2 regions of the Promicromonospora sp. NPDC019610 genome follow, and region 2 is predicted to be linked to the other one. Evidence: predicted binding sites of a transcription regulator. Region 2 holds the regulator's gene; the other holds the start of a gene.
The links. The regulator HrcA, encoded in region 2, represses chaperone genes, less so after heat shock. The targets are predictions, from matches to a motif close to TTNGCACTCGNNNNNNNCGAGTGCNAA.
Positions count from the first base shown of each region.

Region 1: groES (co-chaperone GroES) is a predicted target of HrcA. The motif match lies at 7,196-7,222, and genes of this name have one in related genera.

Region 1 is NZ_JBIRXX010000001.1:1,113,851-1,128,122, forward strand. It holds gene tsaB (tRNA (adenosine(37)-N6)-threonylcarbamoyltransferase complex dimerization subunit type 1 TsaB) at 1-575, shown strand, start outside; gene rimI (ribosomal protein S18-alanine N-acetyltransferase) at 572-1,135, shown strand; gene ACH45N_RS04915 (sulfurtransferase) at 1,132-1,989, shown strand; gene ACH45N_RS04920 (hypothetical protein) at 2,043-2,765, opposite strand; gene tsaD (tRNA (adenosine(37)-N6)-threonylcarbamoyltransferase complex transferase subunit TsaD) at 2,810-3,853, opposite strand; gene ACH45N_RS04930 (malonic semialdehyde reductase) at 3,976-4,593, shown strand; gene ACH45N_RS04935 (glutamate--cysteine ligase) at 4,626-5,804, opposite strand; gene ACH45N_RS04940 (methyltransferase domain-containing protein) at 5,801-7,069, opposite strand; gene groES (co-chaperone GroES) at 7,405-7,701, shown strand; gene ACH45N_RS04950 (WhiB family transcriptional regulator) at 7,892-8,179, opposite strand; gene ACH45N_RS04955 (MerR family transcriptional regulator) at 8,371-9,630, shown strand; gene guaB (IMP dehydrogenase) at 9,698-11,212, shown strand; gene ACH45N_RS04965 (FAD-dependent oxidoreductase) at 11,298-12,911, opposite strand; gene ACH45N_RS04970 (Rid family hydrolase) at 13,263-13,901, shown strand; gene ACH45N_RS04975 (exonuclease domain-containing protein) at 13,954-14,272, opposite strand, start outside.
Region 2 is NZ_JBIRXX010000004.1:278,719-292,990, forward strand. It holds gene ACH45N_RS26115 (DUF3097 domain-containing protein) at 1-46, opposite strand, end outside; gene ACH45N_RS26120 (AAA family ATPase) at 160-3,093, opposite strand; gene ACH45N_RS26125 (hypothetical protein) at 3,203-3,388, opposite strand; gene hrcA (heat-inducible transcriptional repressor HrcA) at 3,777-4,796, shown strand; gene dnaJ (molecular chaperone DnaJ) at 4,825-5,946, shown strand; gene ACH45N_RS26140 (16S rRNA (uracil(1498)-N(3))-methyltransferase) at 5,957-6,721, shown strand; gene ACH45N_RS26145 (OmpA family protein) at 6,821-7,675, opposite strand; gene ACH45N_RS26150 (helix-hairpin-helix domain-containing protein) at 7,672-9,561, opposite strand; gene ACH45N_RS26155 (histidine triad nucleotide-binding protein) at 9,807-10,157, shown strand; gene ACH45N_RS26160 (FAD:protein FMN transferase) at 10,158-10,979, opposite strand; gene ACH45N_RS26165 (FMN-binding protein) at 10,993-11,484, opposite strand; gene ACH45N_RS26170 (ferric reductase-like transmembrane domain-containing protein) at 11,511-12,941, opposite strand; gene ACH45N_RS26175 (response regulator transcription factor) at 13,072-13,749, shown strand; gene ACH45N_RS26180 (sensor histidine kinase) at 13,746-14,272, shown strand, end outside.

The sequences.
Region 1 (14,272 bases), on a different contig from region 2:
CGGGTACGGGCCCGGCCCCGTTCACGGGGCTGCGCGTCGGGCTGGTGACCGCCCGCACGCTCGCGCTCTCCCTCGGCATCCCGGTCCTGGGTGTGCCCAGCCTCGACGCGCTCGCCGTGCAGGCGGTCAGCGACCTCGGGCTGCGGGCGGGCCAGGAGATCCTGGCCACCTCCGACGCCCGCCGCAAGGAGGTCTACTGGGCGCGCTACCGCGTGGTCGCGCACGAGGGGCCGCACGGCGTCCCCGTCGTGGAGCGGACCGCCGGGCCGGACGTCGACCGGGCCGGCTTCGTCGCCCAGGGCCAGCTCCCGACGCCGGACGGCGGCGACACCCCGCTGCCCGTCGTGGTCGGGGAGGGCGCGATGCTCTACCCCGAGTTCCTCCCGGTGGCCGACGACGCGCCGCTGGTCCCCGACGCGACCGTGCTCGCCCGGCTGGCGCTCGTCCGCCGCGCCGCGGGCGAGGAGCTGCCGACCGAGCCGCTGTACCTGCGCCGTCCCGACGTGCACGAGCCGGGGTCGCCGACCGGCACGGGAGCCGGCTCGGCCACCGCCGCCGCGGGCGGTGCCGCGTGATCACCGAGGTGCGTCTGCGCCCGCTGCGCAACGCCGACTTCGACCGCGTGCTGCAGCTCGAGCGACAGCTCTTCGGCCGGGGCGCCTGGACCTACGGCATGCTCGCCGACGAGCTCGCCGGCCTGGGCCGCTGGTACATCGTGGCCGAGCCGGAGCGGCTCGACCGCGCGGGGGAGCAGCCCGTCGTCGGCTACGCGGGGCTGTGGTTCGACGGTGACGTCACGCAGGTCATGACCATCGGCGTGGACCCCGACGTCCAGCGCCACGGCGTGGGGCGGCAGCTCATGGAGGCGCTCATCGAGCGGTCCCGCAAGGTCAAGGCCGAGGCGGTGCTGCTGGAGGTCCGCGTCGACAACCAGCCCGCCATCGAGATGTACCGGGACTTCGGCTTCCAGATCCTCGGTGTGCGCAAGCGCTACTACCAGCCCGAGGACGTCGACGCGTACACGATGCGCCTGGACCTGTCCGAGGTGGAGCACCCGACGGCGGACGCCCCGGTGGAGTCGCCGGTCGACGCTCCGACCGACACCCCCGACGACGCCGCAGGAGACGCCGCATGAGGGAACGAGTTCTGGTCGACGCCGCCACGCTGGCTGCCGACCTGCAGGTCAGTGCGGCCCCGGACCCGGTCGAGGGACCGCCCGTCGTGCTCGACGTCCGCTGGGCGCTCGGCATGACCGACGGCCACGACCAGTACCGCGCCGCCCACGTCCCGGGCGCCGTGTACGTCGACCTGGACACCGAGCTGGCCGCGCACGGGGCGCCCACCGACGGGCGGCACCCGTTGCCCTCGGCGGCGGCGTTCCAGCAGGCCGCGCGCCGCTGGGGCGTCTCGGCGGGCTCGCGGGTCGTGGTCTACGACTCCGTGGGCGGCACGTCGGCGGCCCGCGCCTGGTGGCTGCTGCGGTACTTCGGCGTCGAGGACGTCCGCATCCTCGACGGCGGCCTGGCCGCCTGGACGGAAGCGGGAAACGCCCTCGAACCGGGTGACGTCACGCCCGAGCCGGGCGACGTCGTCGTGCAGCCGGGCGGGATGCCCGTGCTCGACGCCGACGCCGCCGCCGAGCTGGCGGACGGCGCGGGACTGCTCCTGGACGCCCGGGCCGCCGAGCGGTACCGCGGCGAGGTGGAGCCCGTGGACCCGCAGGCCGGGCACGTGCCGGGCGCCGTCAGCGCGCCCACCACCGAGAACCTGGGGCCGGACGGCCGGTTCCTGCCGACCGGGGACCTGAAGCGGCGCTTCGGCGAGCTGGGGGTCGCGGACGGCGGGACCGTCGGCGTCTACTGCGGGTCGGGCGTCACGGCGTCGCACGAGGTGGCGGCCCTCGCGATCGTCGGCGTGGACGCCGCCCTGTACCCGGGCTCGTGGTCGCAGTGGTCGAACGACCCCTCGCGGCCCGTCGCGGTGGGCTGAGTCCGGCGCGACGGCGGCCCGGCCCGGCCCGGCCCGGCCTGGCGCCGGCAAGATCAGGGCGTGGGGCTGACCTCGTTGAGCACGAGGATCTTCTGCCACACCTTGCGGGCCATGCCGAGCGTCAGCGACTCGATGGTCGAGACCGTGTTCAGCACGATGTCGTCCTGCGACTCCTCGGCGCACAGCGCCGCCGCCTTGCCCACGATCGACAGCAGCTCGGTGCAGTACTCCAGGTAGTACTCGATCTGCTCGGGCGTCAGGTCGACGTCGTTGTTCTCCGACTCGCCCGTGAAGGCGTCCCGCAGGATCTCGGGCTCCTTGGTGAGCTGGTGCATGTCGATGATGTGCGCCAGGGAGCGCAGCCGGTGCAGCTTGGCCAGCAGGTCGGAGCGCTGCACCCGCTGCGGCACCGAGTGCAGCACCACGACGGCGACGGCGACGAACACGATGTCGTTCACCGCGCTCTCGATGAGCGGCAGCCAGTCCAGGCCGTTGTCCGGTGCCTCGGTGCCCGCGGCCTCGACGGCGAAGCCGAACGCGACCAGCGCCACCAGCACCACGAGGGCGATCAGCACGCGCGACCCGGCCTGCACCAGGCGGCTGCGCCGGCGCGTCCCGGCGGAGGTGTCCGCCACCTGCTCGGTCAGGGCCACGAGCTCCTGGGCCACGAGGTGGATGCCGCGGTCGGGGAACCGCGCGCCGATGCGGTCGCGCAGCCGCCGGGCCGTGTCGATGACGGGGACGGGCTCGAGCTTCTCCAGTGTTCTGACCCACACGGGACGCAGCGTAGAGCCACCCGGCCGCCGGCGGGCCGGAGAACTCAGACGGTGATCGTGGTGAGCGGCATCGACGAGTCGACCGGGATGTCCAGGTCGCTCGGGGCCACGCCGGCCCGCACCACGGCGGAGCCGAGCGCCGCGATCATCGCGCCGTTGTCCGTGCAGTAGCGGATCGGCGGGATGCGCAGGTCGATGCCGGCCTCGGCGCAGCGCTTGGCGGCCATGTCGCGGAGCTGGCTGTTGGCGGAGAACCCGCCGCCGACCACGAGCGTGTCCACGCCGTGCTTGTGGCAGGCGGCGATCGTCTTGGCCGTGAGCACGTCGGCGACGGCCTCGGCGAACGACGCCGCGACGTCGTGCACCGGGATCTCCTGGCCGGCGTCCGTGCGGGCCTCGACCCAGCGGGCCACCGCCGTCTTGAGGCCGGAGAACGAGAAGTCGTAGGCGTGCTTGGCCTGGTCCTTCGCGGCCGTGAGGCCGCGCGGGAACCGGATGGCGGTGGGGTCGCCCTCACGTGCGAGGCGGTCGATGTGCGGGCCGCCGGGGTAGGGCAGGCCGAGCAGGCGGCCGACCTTGTCGAAGGCCTCGCCCGCGGCGTCGTCGAGCGTGGAGCCGAGCTCCGTGACGTTCGTGGCGATGTCGTCCACGAGCAGCAGCGAGCTGTGCCCGCCGCTCACCACGAGCGCCATCGCCCGCTCCGGCAGGGGGCCGTCGACGAGCTGGTCCACGCACGCGTGGCCGATCACGTGGTTCACGCCGTACAGCGGCTTGTTCAGGCCGATGGCGAGGGCCTTCGCGGCGGACGCGCCGATCGTGAGCGGCCCGACGAGCCCGGGCCCGGCGGTGACCGCGATGGCGTCGACCTCGGACAGGTCGACGTCGGCCTCGCCGAGGGCCTTCTGGATGGTGGGGATCATCGCCTCGAGGTGGGCCCGGCTCGCGACCTCGGGGATGATGCCGCCGTAGCGAGCGTGCTCCTCCATCGAGCTGGCCACCGCGTCGACCAGCAGGTCGTTTCCGCGGACCAGCGCGACGCCGGTCTCGTCGCAGGAGGTCTCGATACCGAGCACCAGTGGATCTGCCATGTGCTCCAGCCTAGTTCCCTGGGGCCGGTGAGCGGGGAACCGGGGCGGGTGTGACGCGCGGACGTGCGTGACGTCACGGTTGAATCTGGAACTATCGCTTGGAGCAACTTGTTGTCGCGCGTATGACCGACACCGTTCTTGAGGCCCAGGGCCTCGCCATCGACGACGCGACCGCCGACCGTCTGTTCCGCACCGCGCGGACCGTGACCACCTTCGCCGAGTCCGAGGTGACCGACGAGCAGCTCGCCGCCGTCTACGACCTCGTCAAGTGGGGCCCGACGGCCATGAACACGAGCCCGCTGCGCATGCTCGTCGTCCGCACGCCGGAGGCCCGGGAGCGCCTCGTCGCCCGCATGCCCGAGGGCAACCAGGAGCGCGTGCGCAACGCGCCCGTCACCCTCGTGCTCGCGTACGACACCGACTTCCACGAGCACCTCGACCGCCTGGTCCCGCACATGCCGGGCGCCCGCGACATGTTCGCCGGCGACGCCGGGGCGCGCGCCGAGATGGCGCGCACCAGCGCCCTCATCCAGGCCGGCTACCTGATCGTCGGCCTGCGCGCCGCCGGCCTCGCCGTCGGCCCCATGCACGGCATCTACGACCAGATCGACGCCGAGTTCTTCGCCGAGAACGGCTGGAAGGGCCTCCTCGTCGTCAACGTCAGCGCGGCCGACGGCGCGGACACGACTCGCCCCCGCGCCCCGCGCCTGAACTTCGACGACGCCGCGCAGGTCATCTGACCCGCGCGGCATCTGACCCGCGGCCGGCGCCGTCAGGCGGGCAGCGGCCGGCCGGTGCGCATCTCCTCCAGCATCGCGCGCACCACCGGCACCAGGTCGCCGTCGTGTGCGGCGGCGACCTGCTCCTGCCGCCGGTACGACGGCCCGGTGCGGAGGATGTCCCGCACCCCGGCCAGCTCCGTCGCGCACCCCAGCCGGTGCGCCACGGGCTCCAGCTCGACGAGCAGCTTGCCGATCGCGTCGACGACGGCCCCCTGGTTGCCCTCGGCGTCCAGGATCACGGTGGCGTCCAGCCCGTAGCGGGCGGAGCGGAACTTGTTCTCCGCCACGTACCACGGCGGCAGCTCGGCCAGGGTCCGGCCCTGGTCGAGCTGTGTGGACAGGTGCTCCACGAGGCAGTGCACCAGCGCGGCGAGCGTCAGCGCCTCGGAGAGGTTCGTCGGGCCGTCGCACACCCGGACCTCGAGCGTGCCGAACTTGGGCGACGGGCGGATGTCCCAGTGCACCTCGTTGAACGCCTCGACGGCTCCGATGTGCTGCATGTCGCCCGCGTACGCCTCGAGCTCCCCCCAGGTCTCGAACGCGACCGGCAGGCCCGAGCTCGGGATCTGCTGGAACAGCAGCGAGCGGTTCGAGGCGTATCCCGAGTGCTCGCCGGCCCAGTACGGCGACCCGGCGGACAGCGCCTGCAGGTGCGGAAAGTACTTCAGCATCCCGCGCATCAGCGGCAGCGCCTTGTCCCGGTGCTCGATCCCGACGTGGACGTGCAGCCCCCAGATGATGAGCTGCGCACCCCACACGCCCGTGCGCTCGCGGATGCGGGCGTAGCGCTCCTTCTCGCCGATCTCCTGGTGGCTCCCCTTCGCGAACGGGTGGGTGCCGCCGCCCATGAGCTCGAGGCCCATCGGGTCCGTGACCGTCCGCACACGGTCGAGCGTGCGGCTGAGGTCCGCCCCGGCGTCGGCCACGGTCCGGCCGACGCCGGTGACCAGCTCGACGGTGTTCTTCATGTACTCGCCGGTGACGTGCGGGACGACGTGCCCCGAGCGGTCCAGCTGCGGGTTCCCGCCGTCGCGCGCGAGAGCCTCCAGCACCTCCGGGCCAGCCTGGCACAGATCGGCGGTGTCGCGCTCCACGAGCCCGATCTCCCACTCGATGCCCACGGTCGACCGTGGGGATTCGCCGAAGCCGAGCCGGACCGGCGAGCTCATACGGCTCCCAGCGGCTCGACGAGGAGTACCTGTTGGTTGCCTGCCACACGGGTGAGCACGATCGTCGCCTCCTCGGTTCCGGTGAGTACGAGCTGCTTGCGAAGTTGTTCGGGCACCACCGCGGTGCCCCGCTTCTTGATCGTGATGCGCCCGACGTTCCGGTCGCGGAGATAGGACTTGAGCCGCTTCAGGCCGAACGGCATGGTGTCGAGCACCCGGTACCCCGTCGCGATCGGCGCCTGCGCCCCTGCCGCCTCGGCGGGCCGCGCCGGGGGCAGGACGGCGGCGTCGTCGGTGGTGACGTACGCGATGGTCGGGTCGACGAGGCGTCCACCCAGCTCGGCGGCCGCCTCGCCCACGAGCCCGGCCCGGATGACCGCGCCGTCCGGCTCGTAGAGATACTGTCCGACGTCGCCGACGTCCGGCTCCGTGCCGTCGCCGCGCAGGGTGCGGCTGAGGGTGTGCTCCTTGCCGTCGTCGTCGGTGAACGAACGTAGGACGAGTGCCGAACGGCCGGGACCGTCGGGCGCGAGCGGGCCGAACCAGAGCCCGGCCTCGACCACGTCGCCGTTGACCGAGACCCACTGGGTCTCGGCGTCGTCGGGCAGCCCCTCGTGCGCGATGCCGGGACCCACCTTGATGCCGACGGCGGGCACCGACTCCCGCAGCGCCCAGACGGCGTCGAGCGGGGGTTCGTAGGCGCGCGGGTCGAAGATGCGGCTGGCACGGCCACCCCGGCCGCCGCGCACGCGCCGGGCGGGGTCGGCGTAGACGGCGTCGATCCCCTCGGCGTGCAGGTCGAGCGTCAGGCCGTCGGCGTGCCGTACCTCCGCCTCGGGGAAGTGGCGCAGGTTCCACCGTGCGATGGCGGCGGTGGTCTCGTCGAGGTCGGTCGCGACGACGCGCAGGCCCGTGCCGGCGAAGGCGAGGGAGTCGGCGCCGATGCCGCAGGTGAGGTCCGCGAGCGTGGTCACGCCCGCGTCGAGGTACCGTCGGGCGTGCAGCGCCGCGACCACGAGCCGCGTGGCCTGCTCCAGACCGTCGGCGGTGAACAGCATCCCGTCGGCGAAGTCGCCGAACTTGGCCCGTGCGCGGGCGCGCAGCCGGGACTGGGTGACCACGGCGGCCGCGAGGTCCGCCGCGACGCCCTGGGCGCGCAGGGTGGTCACCGTCTTCATCGCGTCGCGCTCGTCGTACGGCGGAAGAGCCGCAAGCAGGGCCCAGCCGTCAGGGCTGAGGAGTTTGCTCAGAATCGCCGCATCCATGGGAAGATCTTTCCACGTTTGTCCAGGTCGTGACGAGTGGCTGCACGCAACCTTTTCGTAGAGATGGCCAGATCTCGAAGTGCGGACGGCGCGTCGCGCGCCGGGCGTGTGAGGTGCTCCACGCGATTGGCACTCGCCTTGACCGAGTGCTAGCGCCGACCTAGATTTGGGGTTGTTCATCGCCGCGGATCCCGGTCGCCGGGGCCCTCGGCGGAGGACCCAGACGTTCGTGCCCGCCGGCACCCGCGACGACGGCGGACCGTCGAACGTTCGAGCCCCTGAAGTCAACCACGCAGCTGATCACTCGATCCGCTCACGAAAGAGGGAGGTCCGACGTGTCGGTCCCCATCAAGCCGCTCGAGGACCGGATCGTCGTCAAGGCTCTCGAAGCCGAGACCACGACCGCTTCCGGCCTGGTCATCCCGGACACCGCCAAGGAGAAGCCCCAGGAGGGCGAGGTTCTGGCCGTGGGCCAGGGCCGTATCGACGACAACGGCAACCGTGTGCCGCTGGACGTCGCCGTCGGTGACAAGGTGATCTACTCCAAGTACGGCGGCACCGAGGTCAAGTACGCGGGTGAGGAGTACCTGGTGCTCTCGACCCGCGACGTCCTCGCGGTGGTCGTGGGCTGATTCCAGCTCACGCCAGACAGGCGAAGGCCCCGCACCGGATCGGTGCGGGGCCTTCGTCCTGTCCGGAGACCGTCGTGGCTGGTGCTGCCTCGGCATCGAAGCAGGCAGGCGTGCACAGCGGGCGCGCGTTCCCAGCGGGGCGTGCGACAGAAACGCGTCACGCCCGAACGTCAGAAGTTGTGCACCCGGGTCAGGCGGAGACGGACTTGCCGGCGAGGATCGCCGACCGCTCGTCCTCGCTGAGCCCGCCCCACACGCCGTACGGCTCGCGCACGCGGAGCGACTGCTCGCGGCACTGCATCATCACGGGGCAGGAGCGGCAGATCGCCTTGGCGGCCTCGGCGCGCCTGCGGCGGGTCGATCCACGCTCACCCTCGGGGTGGAAGAAGAGGGTGTCGTCCGCGTCGCGGCACGCGCCCTGGTACTGCCATTCCCACAGTTCCATCACCGGACCGGGAAGCCTCGAGATCTCCGTCATGGCGAACAACTTACAAGTTGTGCAGAAGTTGTTCAAGGGGCAGTTTCGCGTCATCGGGCTCGAATCGGGCCAGCGAGAAGCAGGTCGACACTGACCGGATTTGTATGATTGTGAACCGAAATCCACCGAGATCGGCGGCACGCCGGGTTTCGCAGTGGCGCGGAGAGGGCCAGGTCGGCAGAATCGAGTCCATGACTTCTTCGCGACCCGCCCAGAACTCGGGCGGGTCACGTACATCCAGCCCCGGACTGGCTGTCGCCGCCGTTGCCCGCCGCCTCGGGGTCGCTCCCGCGACCCTCCGCACGTGGGACCGCAGATACGGCCTCGGTCCCTCGGGCCGCACCGCCGGATCGCACCGCCGCTACACGCCGGACGACGTCGCCCGGCTCCTGGTGATGCGCCGCCTGACCCTGGAGGGCGTGGCGCCGGTGGACGCCGCTCGCGCCGCCGTCGAGGCGGGGGACGCCGAGCTCGAGGTCGCCACCCGCACCGCCCCGGCGCTGCCCGCGGTCCAGGTCGAGGGCGGGGCGGACGCCGACGAGCACGACTTCGCGGAGCAGTTCGTCGGCACCGTCGAGGCCCCGGACGACCCGGACGACGAGGTCGTCGAGGAGGCGGACGAGCCCCGGGCCACGTCCGGCGACGAGGCCGACGACCCCGCCCCGGTGTCCGGCGGCGAGCGCTCCGAGGAACCGCGGGGGCGTGCGCGGCTGCGAGCACTGCCCGGTGGCGCGACCGGCGGCGGGGCCTCGGCGCCGGCCGGCGGGCCGCGGTCCGCCGCCTCGCCGGCGCCGACGTCGGGCCGGGTGTCCGCCCTGGTCGACGCCGCGCTGGCCTACAGCCGGACCGCCTGCGACAACCTCCTCGTGCTCGGCCCGGACGGCGACCCGGCCACCTGGTGGACCGAGCTCGTCGAGCCCGCCTGGCTCCGGCTGTCGGAGCGGACGGTCCTGGCCGGTCCCGGTGAGATGCCCGAGGTCGTGCTCGCGACGGCCGCGCTGCGTGCCCTGCGCAACTACATCGAGGAGTTCGAGCGGGTCATGGTCGAGGCGGGCGGCCCGCCGGCCAACCACCCGAGCCGGATGCGCAAGATCGTGCTGGTGTTCGCCGCCCCGGACGAGGTGGTGCCGCTCTCGGCGCACGCCCTCGCCGCCGCGCTGGCCGCGCAGGGTTCGATGGCGCGCATCGTCACGGGCCCCGCGAGCACCCACCGTTCGGTCGAGCTCGTCACCATGGTCCGCCCGACGGCGGTGGTGCTGGCGACCACGCAGAACAAGCCGGACCTCGACGTCGTGCACGCCGTGAACGAGAGCTACCCGGAGCTGCCGATCTTCGTGGGACTGCGGGCCGACGCCGCCGCGACGGAGCTGCCGTTCGGGCCCACGGTGCAGCGGGTGCGCTCGTTCACGGGGCTGCTCCACGAGGTGCTCGCCGTCATCAAGGCGAGGTGACGCACGCCTCGGGCCGGTACCACGGCCCGGCCGAGATCTGCGGTCGCGACGGCCGTAGACTTGCTGCATGACGGACCAGACCTCGCCGGGCGACCCGTTCGGTTTCCTCGGGCTCACCTATGACGACGTCCTGCTGCTGCCGGGTTACTCCGACCTGGCGCCGTCGGACATCGACACGACGTCTCGCCTCACGCGCGAGATCTCGCTCAAGATCCCGCTGATCTCAGCGGCGATGGACACGGTCACCGAGTCGGCCATGGCGATCGCCATGGCGCGTCAGGGTGGCCTCGGCGTGCTGCACCGCAACCTCTCCATCGAGGACCAGGCCACCCAGGTCGACCTCGTGAAGCGCACGCAGACCGGCATCATCACGAACCCCGTCACGATCGGCCCGGACGCCACGCTCGAGGAGCTCGACACCCTCGCGGGCCAGTTCCGGATCTCGGGCTTCCCGGTGGTCGACACCGAGAACAAGCTCATCGGCATGGTCACCAACCGCGACCTGCGCTTCACGCCCGTCGCCGAGTGGGCCACCACCAAGGTGGACGAGGTGATGACGCCGCAGCCGCTGATCACCGGCCCGGCCGGCATCTCGCGGGACGACGCCACGCTGCTGCTGCGCAAGCACAAGCTGGAGCGCCTGCCGCTGATCGACCCCGACGGCCGCATCACGGGGCTCATCACCGTCAAGGACTTCGTGAAGTCCGAGCAGTTCCCGAACTCGTCCAAGGACGGCCAGGGCCGCCTCATGGTCGGCGCGGCGATCGGCTACTTCGGCGACGCGTGGCAGCGCGCCACCGCCCTGATCGAGGCCGGCGTGGACGTGCTCGTGGCCGACACCGCGCACGGCAACGTGCGGATGCTGATCGACATGGTCAAGCGCCTCAAGACCGACCCCGCCACCAAGGACGTCCAGGTGATCGGCGGGAACGTCGCCACGCGCCAGGGCGCGCAGGCGTTCGTCGACGCCGGGGCCGACGCCGTGAAGGTGGGCGTGGGACCGGGCTCCATCTGCACCACCCGCGTCGTGACCGGCGTGGGCGTGCCGCAGATCACCGCCGTCTACGAGGCGTCGCTCGCCTGCAAGCCGGCGGGCGTGCCCGTCATCGCCGACGGCGGCCTCAAGCACTCGGGCGAGATCGGCAAGGCCATCGTGGCTGGCGCCGAGTCCGTGATGCTGGGCTCGCTGTTCGCGGGCTGCGAGGAGACCCCGGGCGACCTGGTGCTCGTCAACGGCAAGCAGTTCAAGACCTACCGCGGCATGGGCTCGATGGGCGCCATGTCCTCGCGCGGCAAGAAGTCCTACTCCAAGGACCGGTACTTCCAGGCCGAGGTCACCAGCGACGACAAGATCGTGCCCGAGGGCATCGAGGGCCAGGTCGCGTACAAGGGGCCGCTGGCCACCGTGGCGCACCAGCTCATCGGCGGTCTGCACCAGACGATGTTCTACACCGGTGCGCGGACCGTCCCGGAGCTGCAGGCGAACGGCCGGTTCGTCCGCATCACGTCGGCGTCGCTCAAGGAGAGCCACCCGCACGACGTGCAGATGACGGTCGAGGCGCCGAACTACAGCGGCTTCTGAGTCTCCGCGGGTCGAGCTCGACCTCGCCGGTCGAGCTTGTCGAGACCTCACCAGGTCTCGACAAGCTCGGCCCGCGGGCGGCCGATCAGCTGGACATGACGCGTGCGTGCAGGGCCTGCACCGCGTAGCGGGCGGACCAGAAGGCGCCGTGCTGCCACGCGGACACCTCCGACATCCAGTCGCCGGCGAAGTACACGTTGCCCGCCCCCTGCTGCAGCAGTCGGAAGCCCGCCGACGAGGTGTTCGGGTAGGCCCAGGCGCCCTCGATGTACGGCACCTTGTGCCAGGCGATGGAGAACGAGCTCTCCAGCTCGGTGCGGTACTTCTCGCCGTGGATCTTCACGCCCTGCTCGACGGCGCGCAGCTCGCGCTGCTTCGGTGCCAGGTCGCCGTACGTGCGGGCGTTGGTGCCGGTGTTGTAGTAGCCCACGACCAGACCCTTGCGCTCGCCGTACCCGTACGACGGGTACCAGATGTGGGCCAGGTCCATGTCGGTCTCGGTGATTCCGCCGAAGATCCGGTGGTCGTCCTCCCAGAACCGGGACTTGTACTGCAGGCCGATCTTGCCCGCGGGGGAGCCGACGGCGAACTCGCCGAGCGCCGCGTCGATCTCCGTGCCCCAGTTGGTGTCCCACCGCCGCATGAGGCCCGCCGGCGCCGCGACGACGGCGAAGTCCGCCTCGATCTGACGCGCCCTGCCGTTCCGGGGCGTGTACGTGACCTTGACGCCGCGGCCGGTGTTCTCGACGCCGGTGACGGGCGACTCGAACTGCACGTTGTGAGAGCCGATGGCCCGCACCAGGTACTGGTAGGTCGTGTCCATGCCGCCCTTGGGCTGGAACATGAGCATCGACTGTTCCCAGTTGATCTCGAACGGGAAGTACTGGCCCACCTTCGAGGCCAGCACCTCGGAGACCGTGCCAGGTCCCGGCAGGGGGGTGCCGTGCTCGTTCCAGGCCGACGGGTAGACGTCGAAGCCGCGGTTGCTCCCGCCGGCGTAGGTGCCGTCGGCCTTGAGCGAGCCCCAGCTCCGCAGGAAGGAGCGCAGGTTGTCCTTGTCCGCGGCGGTCAGCTTCTGGTCCAGGGCGCCCTGGTCCGTGGCGTGGTGCAGCAGCTCTGAGGTGTAGCCGAAGACGTCCGCCTTGGCGGTGCGGTACCGCACGGGGTTGCCCGGCGTCGCGCCGGACCGTTCGTTGTAGAGGTAGGCGTCGGCGTTCGCGTTGGTGAACACCTCGTACGGCACGCCCAGCTCGCGGATGTAGTCCATGGTGACCATCCACTGGGCGATGCGGCCCGCGCCGGCGTTCATGTAGATGCCGTCGGGGAACCGCGCGGTCTGCCGCACGCCGTTGATGTCGGTCTCGCTGTCCCCGCCGCGGATCGTCAGGGTGCGCCCGCCGGGGCGGTGCCGCGCCTCGAGCACGGTCACCCGGTAGCCGGCCTTCTGGAGCTCGTATGCGGTGGCGAGGCCGGCGGGACCGGCCCCGACGACGACGACCTTCTTGGCGGACCGGCCGGTCAGCGTGAAGTCGCCGCTCTTCGGCGGGACCCAGGACTCCGCCCTGGGCTGGGCGGACGCGGTGGGGGCCAGCCCCATCGCGCCCATCGTCGCGAACATGACGCCGGCGCTGGACCCCGCGCCGACGGCCTGCAGGAAGTTGCGGCGGGAGACGCCGGAGGTGCTCTTCTCGGTGACCACGGTCCCTACCCCTCGTGTCGACAGGCCTGACGGGCGGCGTGCCCTGGTGGGGGAGCCAGGTACCGCCGTCAGCGCCGTGCCGGACGCTAGGGAGCGCAGGTCACCGCTGCGAGTCTCCGCCGTTTCTGTGTAGTTGCGCCCAGTAACCATGTTGTTTCCGGGTTTTGCCGCAGGTCAGCGTTTGCGCAGGAACGATTCGAGCGGCGCGCGGACGGCGTTCCCGATCCGACCCGAAGCGGACATCCCACCGAAACTCCCCGTGGCTAGCGTCCGCGCCACCCGGTGCCGACCGCCGGGCCACCACGACCGGGCGCCGCCGCTGCGCCCGACCCGGCCAGATGGAGGAGCACCATGAAGAATCGTGCCGCGCTGATCACCGCCGTCGTCCTCACCGCCGCGATCGCGGTCCCCGGGACCGCCTTCGCCGCCGCCCACGTCTTCCGACCTGATCCCACGCAGGCCCATTCGTTCGTCACCGGGGACACCCCGCTCATCGCCGACGGCGTGGCCATCGGCAAGAACGTCTCCTGGTACAAGTCCTCCGGCCTCGGCCCGGCCGCCCGCAACACCACGCCCGGGGTGACCGCCGAGCAGCGGTACATCCCCACGGACGTCTTCCCCGGCGGTGAGCTGCCCGCCGGCGTCACCCTCACGGAGGCGCAGGGCATCAACGCCCTGATGCGGATCGGCGAGAACCTCGACAAGGCCGGGCTGTCCTACGACGACGTCGTCTCGATGCGCGTGTTCCTGCAGAACCCGGCGGGCGCGGAGAAGATGGACTTTGCCGGGTGGAACCGGGCCTACCGCCAGTTCTTCGCCAACACGAACCTGGCCACCGGCGACGTGCTCGACGTGCAGCTCGGGTCGGTCACGACCGAACCGATGGTCGTCAACGAGGCCCGGCCGTCGCGTTTCGCGCTGGAGGTCGAGAACCTCCCGGTGGACGGCTGGCTCGTCGAGGTCGAGGTCGACGCCGTGTACCCGCGCTGACCGGGGCTGCGCCCCGGTTTCTCCCGGGGCGCGGCCTGCCCCGCGGCGCCGGTCAGCCGATCGCCGAGTGCTGCACCGGCCAGGCGCCCGACGCGTCGGGTCCGGTCAGGCCCTGCTCGCGGCGCCACTCGTTGAAGCTCACCGCCCACTGGCGGTGCGCGCCGATCTGCTGCTGGTGCAGGTCGGCCAGGGGCATGCGGGCGAGCTGCGGGAACCGGCGGGCCAGCGCCTCCAGCACGTCGAGCGTGGCGAGCACGTCCACCTCGGCGGTGTGCAGGTCGCCGTCGGAGGTGACGCCGTACCACTCCGACAGGTCGCCGAGCCGGCGCTTGCCCGGGCGGTACCGGTCCAGCCAGCGGTCGATGACCAGC
Region 2 (14,272 bases):
GAAACTGGGGGGACAGCACATCGGCTCCATACCGTTCGTCGACCACGCCGCGAGCCTAGGTCGCCCTTCTCGTTGAGTGCTGGATATCCGTGCTCCCGGAGTGTCATCCGGCGCGGACAGCCCGCACTCCACGAGGGCGGGCGGGTGGGCCGGCGGGGGTCAGCGGGTGGCGCGGAGGGCCGCCTCCGTGCGGGTTGCGACGCCCAGCTTGCGGAGGATCGCCGAGACGTGCACCGACGCGGTCTTGGCCGAGATGAACAGCCGCTCGGCGATCTGCCCGTTCGTCAGGCCCTCGGCCACCAGGGCCAGCACCTGCCGTTCGCGGGCGGTGAGCGCGTCGGTCCCGGCGTCCGGCCCCTCGGCAGGACGCCGCTCCTCGGCCCGGCCGGTCAGGCCGGCCCGCCCGGCCGGCCCTGCCGTGCCGGCCAGCCCCGCCCGGTCGAGAAGCCCCTGCGCCTGCCGGACGATCAGCCCCGCCCCGATCTTCTCCGCCTCCGCGACGGCCGACCCCAGCGTCGACCGGGCACCGCCCCGGTCCCCGGCCTCCAGCAGGCGCGCGCCCTCGCGCGACAGCGCGTACGGGCGCAGGTGCACGGGCCCGGCACCGGGCAGGTCGGCGACGGCGGCCCACGGGCCGGTACCGAGCTCCGCCTCGAACAGTGCCGACCACAACGGGAACGTCGGCCAGTGCGCGCACTGGGCAAGGACCGCCCGGTAGGGAGCGTCGGCCACGTCCTGCCCGGCCGAGCGCAGCCGGGCGATCGCCTGGGCCGCCGCCGCGAGCTGCTGCAGGTCGTAGGCCGGCATGCGCGGGCGGTCCGGGGCGACCACCACCGACATGCGCTCCAGGGCCTCGGCCGGCTCGTCGCGCAGCAGCGCGAGCTCCGCCAGCGTCACGCTGGTGCGCGACCTGATCTGCTCCTCCAGGCGCCCGAACCGCTCCCAGCTCGCGGCCCTGCGGCGCGCCTCGGCCTGCGCCTGCTCCACCTCGCCCTGCCACATCATGAGCCAGATCCGGCGCTCGCTGAGGTAGGCGGAGTAGACGCTGTCGTGGATCGGCGGGATCGTCCGCTCGTACCAGGCGGCGGCCTCGGCCCAGTCGCCGCGCCCGATCTGCGCCTCGGCGAGGTTTCCCTCGATCATCAGCCGGGTCGAGTCGGACGAGCCGTGTCGCCGCGCCGCGCCGATCCCCTCCTGGGCGATCTCCGCCGCCCGGGTCCAGTCGCCCACGACGAGCCGGGCGTCCGACCCGTTGACGTAGTACCGGCTCAGCCCGTGCCAGGTGTCCCCGGCCGCCTCGCGGCCGGCGTCGATCTCCGCGAAGCCGCCGGTGTCGCCGAGCTGGACGCGGCTCACGCCCCGCAGGTTCAGCGTGACCGACATGACCTCGTCGTTGCCGATCGCACGGGCGGCCTCGTAGGCGGCCGTCGCGGCCTCGATCGCCTCCTTGGGCCGGCCGCCGAGCATCGCGCGGCGCGCCCGCAGCATCAGGAGCTGGCCGCGCACGACGTCGTCCCGGCCGGGCTCGACGAGCGCCAGGGCCCGTTCGATGAGCTCGGGCCCCTCGCCCGAGCCGGCGTGGCCCGCGATGAGTGCCGTGTCGGAGAGCATGCCGGCGAGTCCCGCCGGGTCGTCGGCGGGCCATTCGTCGAGCGCCTCGTGCGCCACGGCCAGGGCACGGGCGGTCCGGGTCGAGCCGCGCAGGGCCTCGGCGACGGAGCGCAGCAGCTCGTGGTGCGGCAGGCCGGCCACGGCCTCGGCGTCGGGCACCTGGTCCCAGAGCTCCAGGGCACGCTCACCCAGAGCGACCGCGGTGGACGACGCCGCCCCATCCGCCGCGGCCCGGTGCCCCTCGACGGCCGCCGCGAGCGCCTTGCCGAGCATCCCGGCGCGCCACCAGTGGTCGGCGATGCGGGACAGCTTCGCGACCGACCGGGCGCGCCGGTGCAGCGCCTGCTCCAGCGCGCGTGCGTAGGCGGCGTGCAGCCGACGCCGCTCGCCGGGCAGCAGCTCGGCGTACACCGCTTCCTGGACCAGGGCGTGCCGGAACGCGTACCCGACCTCGGTGACGACCAGCACCTGTGCCTCGACCGCCTCGCGGACCGCCTCCTCCGGTTCGACGCCGGTGTTCGGGACGACGCCGGCGTCCGGTCCGGGACCGGCGTCGGGGACGGTGCGCGGGCCGGACCCCGTCGAGGGATCCGCGAGGACGTCGTCGAGCACGTCGTACCAGACGCGCGGGCCGGCGGCCGCGACCACGCGGCACAGTGCCTGGGCCGCGCGGCTCAGGTTCCAGTAGCGCAGCAGGAGGATGTCGCGCAGCGAGTCGGGCAGGTCGGTGCCGAGGAAGCCGACCAGCTCCTCGACGTAGAAGGGGACGCCCTCGCTGCGGTCCGCCAGGTCGGCGAGCGACTCGGCGTCGAGGCCGGCGTCCAGCAGGTCCTGCGCCATCTCCCGGATCTCCGTCTGGCCCAGGCGGGCCAGCTCGAGGCGTGTGATGAGGCGGGCCCGGTCGAGCTCGGCCATGACGGTGCGCAGGGGGTGGGCGCGCGAGACGTCGTCGCTGCGGTAGGTGAGCAGCAGGAGCAGGCCCGGCGGCGTGGTGCGGGCGAGGCGGAGCGCGACGGCGCGCGTGACGTCGTCGGACCAGTGCAGGTCCTCGATGACCACCACGACGGGGCGCTCGCGCGCGAGCCCGGCGAGCAGGTCCGTGAGGACCTCGGGGACTCGGTCGGCCCCGGCGTCGGGCGTGGGTGCGACGAGCTGGGGAGCGAGGGCGGACAGGGCGCCCGCAGCGGGGCCGGCCGCGGCGACGACCGCCTCGTGGCCCATCGTCCGGACGACGCCGTTCAGGAGCCCGGCCAGGGCCGCGTAGGGGAGCGGTCCCGAGCCCTCGTCGGCGCACTGGCCGACGATCACGTGGGCGCCGTCGGCCCGGGAGGTGAGCTCGTCGAGCAGGCGGGTCTTGCCGATCCCGGCCTCGCCGGCGATCACCAGGGTGCGGCTGCCGCCGGAGCGGACGTCGGCGAGAGCGGCCTCGAGCGCGCCGAGCTCGGGGGCTCGGCCCACCAGGCGGGCACGGGGGACCGGCATGGGCTCATCGTCCCATGCCGGTCCGTGGTCGTTCTGTTTCCTCTCGTCGGCCGGCCCGCCGCTCTCGCGGGCCTGTCCGCCGCCCGGCACGGTCGCCCTCCCTACGGGATCAGGCGACCCGCGGCCGGACGGCGTCGGCCGCCTTGGCCCGGGCACCGCGCTCGGCGGTGCGCTGCGCGGCGGCCTGCCGGCGGGCCGCGTCCTTCTGCTCCCGGGCCACGCGGGCCCGCTCGTTGCGCTGGTCGAGCTCCCGCTCGTTGCGGCGGTACTCGGCGTAGTCCGAAAAACCGAACATGGTGGTTCCTCCCGGTGTCACCGCCGGCCCCTCGCCGGCGGTGATTCCAGGTTCGTCTGTGAGGTACGTCGCGCGGATCGGGCGGTCGCCGCATCTTTCGCGTCGGGTTCGCGATGCGGGGTGGGCGCGCCTAAGGCATCGCCCTATGCTCGGTGCTCAGCCCTCGGCGAACGGTAGGACATGCAGGTCAGGCGCGTGTTTGCCGGGGCGGGACGGCGCGGCCGGCCCGGGTGTGCGGGGCAAGCGGCGGGTCGGCGACCCGGCGGGTGGCGCGTGCCGCGTAAGATTGGCACTCGGTCGGTGAGAGTGCTGGAAGGCAGTGTCGGTGAGCGGGCCGGAACCCGGGTGCACGTCCCGGACGTTCTACCTGGGGACGGAGGTGAGCGCGGTGAGCGAGGAACGCAGACTCGATGTCCTGCGGGCCATCGTGGAGGACTATGTCCGCACACGGGAGCCCGTCGGTTCGCGCATTCTCACGGAGCGCCACCAGCTCGGCGTCTCCCCGGCCACGGTCCGCAACGACATGGCCGCCCTGGAGGAGGCCGGGCTCATCGCCCAGCCGCACACCTCGGCGGGGCGCATCCCCACCGACAAGGGCTACCGCCTCTTCGTGGACCAGCTCGCCGAGGTGCGGCCGCTGTCCGTCCCGCAGAGGCGGGCCATCGAGACCTTCCTGTCCGAGGCGGTCGACCTGGACGACGTCGTGGCCCGCGCCGGGCGGCTCATCGCCCAGCTCACCGGCCAGGTCGCCGTGGTCCAGTACCCGTCGCTGCGGCGGTCCGGGCTGCGGCACCTGGAGCTCGTGCCGACCGCCGAGGGGCGGCTCCTCGTCGTCGTCATCACGGACACCGGCCGGGTGGAGCAGCGCTTCCTCGACGTGCCCGTCGACCTGGACGACGGCACGCTCGGCGAGCTGCGCGCCCGCCTGAACGCGGCGACCGCCGGCCGCCGGCTCGCCGACCTCGGTGACGCGTTCGCCGGGGTCGCCGAGGCGATGCCGGCCGAGCACCGCCCCCTGGCGACGGCTGTGGCCGAGGTGGTCACCGCCGCGCTCGCCGAGGAGAGCGAGGAGCGGATCGTCCTGACCGGCCAGGCCAACCTGGCACGTTCCGGCATGCGTTTCGAGCAGGGCCTGCGGCCCGTCCTGGAGGCGCTCGAGGAGCAGGTCGTCCTGCTCGGCCTCCTCACCGACATGACCGACGACGCCAAGGTGGCGGTGAGCATCGGACACGAGAACCGGCTGGCGGGACTGGCGGAGACCTCCGTCGTCACGTCCGGCTACGGCTCGTCCGACGGCGACACCGTCGCGATCCTGAGCTCGATCGGCCCCACCCGTATGGACTATCCGGGCACCATCGCCGCGGTCCGCGCCGTCGCGCGCTACCTGTCGCGAGTGCTGCCCAGCTGACTACTCACCTCATCACGAAGAGAGACCTGTGACCGACTACTACGAGATTCTCGGTGTTCCGCGCGACGCCTCGCCCGAGCAGATCAAGAAGGCATACCGCAAGCTGGCCCGCGAGCTGCACCCGGACGTGGCCGGCGACGCGGGCGAGGACCGGTTCAAGGACGTCGCGCGCGCGTACGAGGTGCTGTCCAACCCCGACAAGCGCCAGCAGTACGACATGGGTGTGGACCCGACGTCGCCCGGCGGCGGCGCGGGCGGCGGGTTCGGCGCCGGGTTCGGGTTCCAGGACATCTTCGAGACCTTCTTCGGCGGCGGGCAGCCGACCGGCCCGGTCCCGCGCGCGCGGCGCGGCAACGACGCGCTCGTGCGCCTCGACCTCGACCTCGCCGAGGCCGTGTTCGGTGCCAAGCGCGAGATCCAGGTCGACACCGCGGTGGTCTGCAACACCTGCGGCGGCGACGGCGCGCGGCCGGGCACCCACGCCCGCACCTGCGACGTCTGCCAGGGCCGCGGCTCCGTGCAGCGCGTCGCCCGCTCGTTCCTCGGCCAGGTCATGACCAACCAGCCGTGCTCCGCCTGCGGCGGCTTCGGCACGGTGATCCCCGAGCCCTGCACCGACTGCTCCGGCGAGGGCCGCGTGCGCTCGCGGCGCACCGTCGCGGTCAACGTCCCCGCCGGCGTCGACACCGGCACGCGCATCAAGCTCTCCGCTCAGGGCGAGGTGGGCCCCGGTGGCGGCCCCGCCGGCGACCTGTACGTGGAGATCCGCGAGCGCGCGCACGACACGTTCGTGCGGCGCGGCGACGAGCTGCACTGCACCCTCCAGGTGCCGATGACGGCGGCCGCCCTCGGCACCGTGCTCGAGCTCGACACGCTGGACGGCCTCCAGGAGATCGACCTGCGCCCCGGCACGCAGCCCGGCCAGGTCATGACCCTCAAGGGCCTCGGCGTGGGGCACCTGCACTCCAACGGGCGCGGCGACCTCAACGTGCACATCGAGGTCCAGGTCCCCACGAGCCTCGACGAGGAGCAGACCGCGCTGATGCAGCAGCTCGCGGCGCTGCGCGGCGAGGAGCGGCCCGAGCCGCGGCTCGCGACGGTCCAGGGCGGCGTCTTCTCGCGCCTGCGCGACAAGCTCAGCGGGCGCTGACCGCGCACCGATGAGCGCGCCAGTCTTTCTCGCCGAGGCGTCCGCCGCCCACCCGCTGTCCGAGTACGGCGCGGGTGCGCTGTACGTGCTCGACGGCGCCGAGGGCCGGCACGCCGGCGTCGTCCAGCGGCGCGGGCCGGGGGAGCGGATCGACGTGGTCGACGGCGCGGGCGTGCGCCTGCGGACCGTCGTCGAGGCCGTGCACGGCGCCGAGGTGCACCTGCGCGTCGAGCAGGCCGTCGTCGAGCCCGTGCCCGACGTCGTCGTGACGCTCGTGCAGGCCCTCGCCAAGGGCGACCGCGACGAGATGGCGATCGAGGCCGCCACGGAGACCGGGGTGGACGCGATCATCCCCTGGCAGGCCGAGCGGTCCGTCGTGGTGTGGCGCGGGGACCGTGCCGCCAAGTCACGGGCCCGCTGGATCAGCACCGTCCGGGCCGCGACCAAGCAGGCCCGTCGGGCGCGCATCCCCGACGTCGACGTGTCCCTGAGCACCAAGCAGCTCGCGGCCCGCACCCGCGACGTGGTCGCCGCGGGCGGCGCCGTGGTGGTGCTGCACGAGGAGGCGACGACGGGCCTGTCGGCGGTCCCGCTGCCCGACGCCGGGGCCCTGCTCCTCGTCGTCGGACCCGAGGGCGGGATCTCGGAGGCCGAGGTCGCCGTGCTCACGGAGGCGGGTGCGGTCACGGCCCGCCTGGGGCCCCACGTGCTCCGCACGTCGACGGCGGGCCCGATCGCGATAGCCCTCCTGAGCGACCGCCTGGGCCGCTGGTAACCCCACCCCCGCGAAACCGTTGAGTGCTGGGTATTTGTTGCTCTGGAGGCTCCAGAGCAACAAATACCCAGCACTCAACGAGGTGGCGGGCGAGTGGGGTCAGTTGGTGACGTCGAACTCCACGCGGCGGTTCTTCTCCAGGTCCGCGAACGTGCGCGGGACGACCAGCGGGTCGGACTCGCCGAAGCCCTTCCACGTCAGCCGGTCGCGGTCCACGCCCAGCTCCACGAGCTCGTCGACCACGGCCTCCGCCCGGCGCTCGCTCAGCCGCTGGTTGTGCGCCTCGGTGCCGACCGAGTCGGTGTGCCCCTCGACGCGGACCTCGACCTCCAGGTGTTCCGCGAGCACCTCGGCGGCCTCCTTCACCACCGTGCGGCCGTCCTTGGTCAGCCGCGCGCTGTCCGTGACGAACGTGATGTTCGGGATCTCGACGAGGTCCTCCTGCGCCTTCTCCCGCTCCTCGCGGGTCGGCTCGCGCCTCGGCTCGTCCTTCTTGTCGTCGTCCTTCTTCGTGTCGTCCCCGGCGTCCTTCGTCTCGCTGTCCGACGGCGTCGCGGTCGGCTCGGGTGAGGTCGTCGCCTCGGCCAACGCCTCCGTCGCGGCGTGCTCTGCCGTGTCCGCGTCGTTCTCCGCCGCGCCGTCCTCCGCCGCGCCGTCCTCCGGGGAGACCAGCCCGTCGGGGCCGTAGGCCGCGGCGGCCCGGACGCCCTCGACCCCGCCGACGACGTCGGCGGCCGCCAGCGCCTCGGCGTCCGTCGGCGCGGTCACGTCGGCGTCGCGCCCCGCGAACGAGACGTCCACCCCGTCGAGCCCCGCCGCGGAGAGGGCCCCCTGCGCGCTCTCCGTCAGCGTGGACTCGATGTGCTCGCGGAAGCCCGTGTTCTGGACACCCGACAGGGCACCCATCCCGAGGACCACGATGATCACCGGGGGCAGCACGACCTTCAGGTTCATGCCTTCACCTCGGACTGCGTGGGCTCGGCGTCACCGTCGGCGGCCGCGGCCTTGGCCTCGTCCTCGGCGATCGCCTCGGCCTTGGCCTCGGCGCCCTCGATCTCGTCCACGTCGGTGTAGTCGACGTTCTCCTTGAACCGGGCCCGGCGGTCCTGGCCGCCGATCAGGTAGTCCTGGAACTCCTGCAGGCCGTCCTCGTCGCCGTCGGCCAGGTACTGCGCCTGCTCGGCCCAGCTCACGGCCGCCGGGGCGAACGTGACGCCGCCCGTGGCGAGCGCCGCGCGCAGCTCGTCCTCGGTCGCGCCCGCGATCTTCGCGTACGTCGCGTAGCCCGCGGCCTTCAGGGTGGACTCGATCTTGGGCCCGATGCCCTCGATCCGCTGCAGGTCCTGCGGCTCGGGCGCGGGCTCGGGCTCGACGGCGGCGGCCGCGGGCTCCGGCTCGACGGCGGGGGCGGGCTCGGGCTCCGGCGCGCTGTCCGGCTCCGGGGTCGCGGCGGCCTCCGCCTCGTCCTCGGCGATGGCCGCGGCCTTGGCCTCGGCGCCCTCGATCTCGTCGACGTCGGCGTAGTCGACGTTCTCCTTGAACTTCGAGGCGCGGTCCTGGCCGCCGATCAGGTAGTCCTGGAACTCGCGCAGGCCGTCCTCGTCGCCGTCCACCAGGTACTGCGCCTGGTCGGCCCAGCTCGTGGCGGCCGGGGCGAAGGTGATGCCGCTCGCGGTGAGCGCCTCGCGCAGCTCGTCCTCGCTCGCGCCCGCGACCTTGGCGTACGTGGTGTAGCCGGCGGCCTTGAGGGCGGTCTCGATCTTGGGTCCGATGCCCTCGATCCGCTGGAGATCCTGCGGCTCGGGCTCGGGCTCGGGCTCGGGTTCGGGTTCCGGGGTGGTCTCCGCCGCGGCGGCGGCCTCGTCCGCGGCGAGCGCGGCGGCCTTGGCCTCGGCGCCCTCGACCTCGTCGACGTCCGTGTAGTCCACGTTCTCGTTGAACTTCGCGCGCCGCTCCTGGCCGCCCACGAGGTAGTCCTGGTACTCCTCCAGGCCGGCGGCGTCGTTGTCGACGAGGTACTGCGCCTGGTCGGCCCAGCTGCTGGCCGCCGGCGCGAACTTGATGCCCTGGCCCGCGACGGCCTGGCGCAGCTCGTCCTCGGACGCCGCCGCGATCTTCGCGTACGTCGGGTAGCCGGCGGCCGCCAGCGCGGCCGCGATCTTCGGCCCGATGCCCTCGATCCGCTGCAGGTCGTCCGGGGTCTCGGCCGCGGCCGCGATGTCGGAGGCGGCATCGGCCGCGGTGTCGACGGCGGCCGCGGCCGCGGTGTCGACGGCGGTCTCGGCCGGCGTGTCGGTCTCGGCCGGCGCGGCCGCCTTGGCAGCGGCGTCCGCCTCGGCCGCCGCGCGGGCCACGGCCTCGGCCTCGGCGACGACGTCGGACCCGTCGGCCTCGACGTCCTGCCCGCCCTCGGCAGGCTTGCCCTCGCCCTGCTCGTCACTCTTCCGGTCCGGGGCGGTGCCGTCCTGCTCGGCAGCGTCCTGCGCGTCGTCGGCCGCGCCGGCGGCGTCCGCACCCGCCTCCGAGGCCTCGTCGGCCACGGGCAGCACGGTGTCCGTGGCGGCGGCGGTATCCGCGTCCTGCTTCGCGGCGCCGGCCGTGGCCTCGGTCGCGGCGGCGCCAGCGGCACCGGCGACGGCGAGCGCGGGGACGGCCTCGGCGTCCTTCGCCTCGGCCTTCGTCGCGGCATCGGTCTGCGCGGTCGCCTCCGCCTTCTCGGCGGTGTGCTTGCCCTTGGCGCGGCGGCCCCAGACGAGCCAGCCGATCCAGATGCCGATCGCGAGGCCGATCAGGGCCGCGATGATGATGAATGCGAGCGATTGGGCGATGAACCAACCCACGCGAACCTCCAGGTGACTGCTGTGTGTGGTGTGAGGGGCGACCGACGGGACCTGCGAGGTTGGACGACACCAAAAAGGTGTCTCAGTACGCCAATCTCCATCGAACGCCGCAAACTCTCCCACATCACCTTCACCCAGGCATTTCGAATCATGCAACGGAATGGGAAATCCTGGTGCGCCCCTGGCCGGGGCGTCGCGGCCGCCTGCGGGCGCGACGCGTGCACGACCGCCGGTAGCCTGCCGACATGACGAGTACCGACAGCCCCGACTGCCTCTTCTGCAAGATCGTCGCGGGGGAGATCCCTGCGGATCTGGTCGATTCGTCGGACACCGCCATCGCCTTCCGCGACATCGCGCCCAAGGCGCCCGTGCATGTCCTCGTGGTCCCCCGGGAGCACTACCCGGACGTGCCCGCGTTCGCGGCGTCGGACCCCGACGGCCTGGCGGGCGTGGTCGCGCTGGCGGACGGCGTGGCGAGCGAGCTCGCCGACGGCCAGTACCGCCTGATCTTCAACACCGGACCCAAGGCGGGCCAGACGGTCTTCCACGTGCACGCCCACCTGCTCGCCGGCGGCGAGCTGCCCGGCTTCGCCTGATCAGGCGGACCGCTCGACGACCGTCACCTCGGTGCTGCCGGTCCACCGCCTGATCCGGCCGTCGGGTGCCACGAGCATCCCTTGCGCGGTGTCCGCGTCCGCGAGCCAGCCGAGGTCGTCGAAACCGGCGACGACGGCGGCGGTCGCCCAGAGGTCCGCGTGCGACAGGCGGTCCGCCACGACGGTCGCGGAGCGGACTCTGGTCGCGGGCCGTCCCGTCGCGGGGTCGACGACGTGCAGGCCGCGCTCCGCGGTGCCCGAGGTGGCGACCGCCCCGTCGTCGACGTCGATCGTGGCGAGCACTGCGGTGCGGTCCGCCGGGTCGGCGATCCCCACGCGCCAGCGCCAGTCGGAGGCGGGGTCGGTGCGCAGCTGCAGGTCGCCGCCGGCGTTGACGCCCACCGCCGTCACGTACGGCTCGGACAGCAGCGGCGCCAGGTGCGCGGCGGTGGCCTGCTCCACCGCCCAGCCCTTGACCAGGCCCGTCGGGTCGAACCAGCCGCGCCACCACGCCGAGAACCGCCCACGGGTCGCCACCTCGGCAGCGGTCGCCTCGCGGAGCACGTCCTCGACCATCGGGTCGGCGTCCACCAGCTCCAGCTCGCCCCGCGCGAGGCGCAGCACGTCGGAGTCCGCCCGGTACGTCGAGAAGACCCGGTCGACCGTGCGCAGGTGGTCGAACACGCGCCCGATCGCGGGGCGCACGACCGGGGCGGCGCGGTCCGTGTCGTGCGCACCGTGGCCGAGGACGACGTGCACGCTGATCGGCATCCCCATGACCTGTTCCACCTCGACCAGCCGGCGAGGGTCGTCGTGCCGCATGATCGTCGTCCCCTCAGCCGTGGGCCTGGTCGATGGCGCTCTGCAGCGAGCCGAGGTAGCCGGTGCTCGTGACGGTGGCCCCGGAGACCATGTCGATCTGGGCGCTCTGGGCGTCGAGCACCTCGCCGTCGAGCACCGGGATGGCGTAGCCGTTGATCCGCTCGTCCGTGCCGTTGCCGCTCGGCTGCTGGAGGGTCTGGGCATCGGTGATCCGTCCGCCCGAGACGGTGATCTGCACCTGCACCGGCCCCCACTGCGTGGCAACGGTGCTGCCCTGATAGGTGCCGTCGTGCAGGCCGGACGACGGCGCCCCCGTGCCCCCTCCCGTGCCGGACGTGCCGGACGATCCGGACGATCCGGCAGGCCCGGACGATCGGGTGGACCCGTTCCCGGACGGGGCCGGGGCGACCGCCGTCGGCAGGACCACCTCGGTGGAGGTCCGGTAGCCGAACAGCAGCACCAGGCAGGTGAGGGTGGCGAGCAGCGCGTAGACGATCCTGCTCATGGATGCTCCTCTCGTGGTCATCGTCGTCAGACGGCGAACGCCTCGGAGTGGACGCGCGAGCGCGGCACCCCCAGCCGGTCGAGATCGGCGCGCACCGCGTCCATCCAGGGCACGGGTCCGCACAGGTAGACGTCGTGCTCGGCCAGGTCCGGAGCCAGGTGCGCGATGAGCTGGGGCCCCTGCCACGCCTCGTACGCCCCGGGCAGCCAGGGCGAGCTCACGTGCGTGCGGGGACCGTCGAGCGGCTGGTGCCGCACGCCGCGCTCCCGGACCAGCGTGGCGACCTCGCCGCTCAGCAGCGCGGCCTCGGGGCTGCTGTCGCGGGTCACCAGGGTCGCGTCGCCCGGTGCGTAGTGCTCCGCCTGGAGCAGTGCGACCAGGGGCGCGACGCCGGCGCCCGCCCCGAGCATCAGGAGCTTGGTGCCCTCCCGGTGGGCGCCGACGAGGTGACCGTAGGGCCCCTCGACCAGGGCCCTCGTACCCGGGCGCAGCCGGGTCAGCCGGGCCGTGCCGTCACCCACGACGCGCGCCGTGATGCTCAGCCCGTCCGGCGCGGGGCGTGCCGACACGGAGAACGGGTGGCCCCGGGTCCAGCCGGGCCCGTCGAGGAAGCGCCAGACGAGGAACTGACCGGCCCGGACGCCGAGCCGGTCCAGGCCGCGTCCGGTCATGCGCACCGTGACCCCGTCGCGCCCGTCGGGCACCACCTCGGCCACGCGCAGGTCGTGCCGCACCGACCGCAGGAGGGGCACGGCGACCCGGTAGACCAGGACGCAGCCGGCGGCGACCGCCCACAGCGTCCACCAGTACCAGGTGGCCGCCGGCGAGGCGAGGAAGTCGGCACCGGTCCACAGCTGGTGCGGGAGCGCCAGACCCACCCCCAGGTAGGCGTACAGGTGCAGCAGGTGCCAGGACTCGTACCGCATCCGGCGCCGGGCGCGCCGGATCGACAGGCCCACCACCCCCACCAGGAGCACGGTGCCCGCGGCGGCCAGCAGCATGCCCGGGTAGTCGCGGACCAGCAGCCAGAGCTGGGCGAGGAAGCCGGAATGGGCCACGGCCGCGTAGCCGAGGGTGATGAGCACGATGTGGGCGAGGAACAGCCAGAACGACCAGAACCCGGTGCGGCGGTGCGCCCGGGTCAGGGCGTCGCGACCGAACGCTCGCTCGAACAGCGGCACCCTGGCCATCAGGAGCACCTGGTAGAGCAGCAGGTTGGCCGACACCAGCCCGGTCAGCCGGCCGAGGGTCGTCACCAGCGGCGCGCCGCCCTGCCCGGCGGCCTGGACGCCCCCGCCGCTGACCCACAGGGCCACGACGAACAGGCTGGTCAGCCAGAGCGCGGCGATCCCCGCCGTCCGCCAGGCCCGCAGGTGTCGCAGCCCGTCGCGCGCCACCGGGGCGGGTGGCGCGACGGGTGGTGCCGGTGTCCGTGTACCGCGTTGCAGAGTGCCCATGGCACCAGCGTCCGACGCGGGTTCTAAGACTCGACTCAGAATGGGCGCGGCCGCGATTCTTGGCGGATTCTTGGAGCTTCGGCGGAAGGATGGGCGCGAGCACCGCACGCGAACGCCCAGGAGGTGGAGCATGGATGACCGGGCCGCGCAGCGTCCCGCGCTCCTGGTCGTGGAGGACGACCAGGACATCGCGGCCATGCTGGCCGAGGTACTGTCGGAGGAGTACCAGGTCGACCGGGCCCCCGACGCGGAACGAGGGCTCGACCTGTGCCTCCACCGCCACTACGACGTGCTGGTCGTCGACCGGCGCCTGCCGGGCATGGACGGTGTGGCCCTGGTCGCGGCGGTGCGGCGGGCGCACCTCAACACCCCGGTGCTCATGCTGACCGCGCTCGGCACGGTGGACGACAAGGTGTCGGGCCTGGACGGCGGAGCCAACGACTACCTGGTCAAGCCGTTCGAGTTCGACGAGCTCCTGGCGCGCCTGCGGGCGCTCCGGCGGGGGTTCGCCGTGGCCGGGTCGCGGCGCTACCTCGGGGACTGGACATACACACCGGACAACCGGACCGTCTACTCGCCCACCGGCGCGCGGATCCAGCTCACGGTCACCGAGAACGCGCTGCTGGACCTGCTCAGCTCGAGCCCGGACCACGTGTTCTCGCGCGACGAGATCCTGCACACCGTGTTCAGCGACGAGGACTCGCCGGGGAGCGTCGACACCTACGTGCACTACCTCCGGCGGAAGACGAGCCGCGACATGGTCGAGACGGTCCGCTCGCGCGGCTACCGGGTCGGTGACCTGCCATGACCCTGGCCGCGGACCGGTCCCGCGTGCGTCGCGCGGCACTCTCCATCGGGCTCTACGTCGGCATCGCGTCCGCGGTGCTGACCGTCGCCGGGGTGGCCGTGCTGATCACGACCGTGTCGCTGCGGGCGCGCCAGGAGAGCGTCGAGCACCGGCTGGGGCCGCCGCACGGGGCGGAGGTCGCGTGGGTGGTGGAGCGCGACGAGGTGATCGGCCTGGTCGCGCTGCTCGGCGCCGTCGGGATCGTGCTCCTCGGCGTCGTCGCCTGGCTCGCCGCCCACCGGGCCGTCGCACCCCTCGCCGAGGCGCTGCGCCTGCAGCGGAACTTCGTCGCGGACGCCAGCCACGAGCTGCGCACGCCGCTGACCGTGCTCACCAGCCGCCTCCAGGTGCTGGAGCGCCGGCTGGACCGGGGGGAGCCCGTCGAGGAGGTGGTGGGCAGGCTCCGGACGGACGTCGCGTCGATGGCGGACGTGATCGACGACCTGCTGCTGGGCGCCGAGGCGGCCGAGGCGGCGGACGGCGC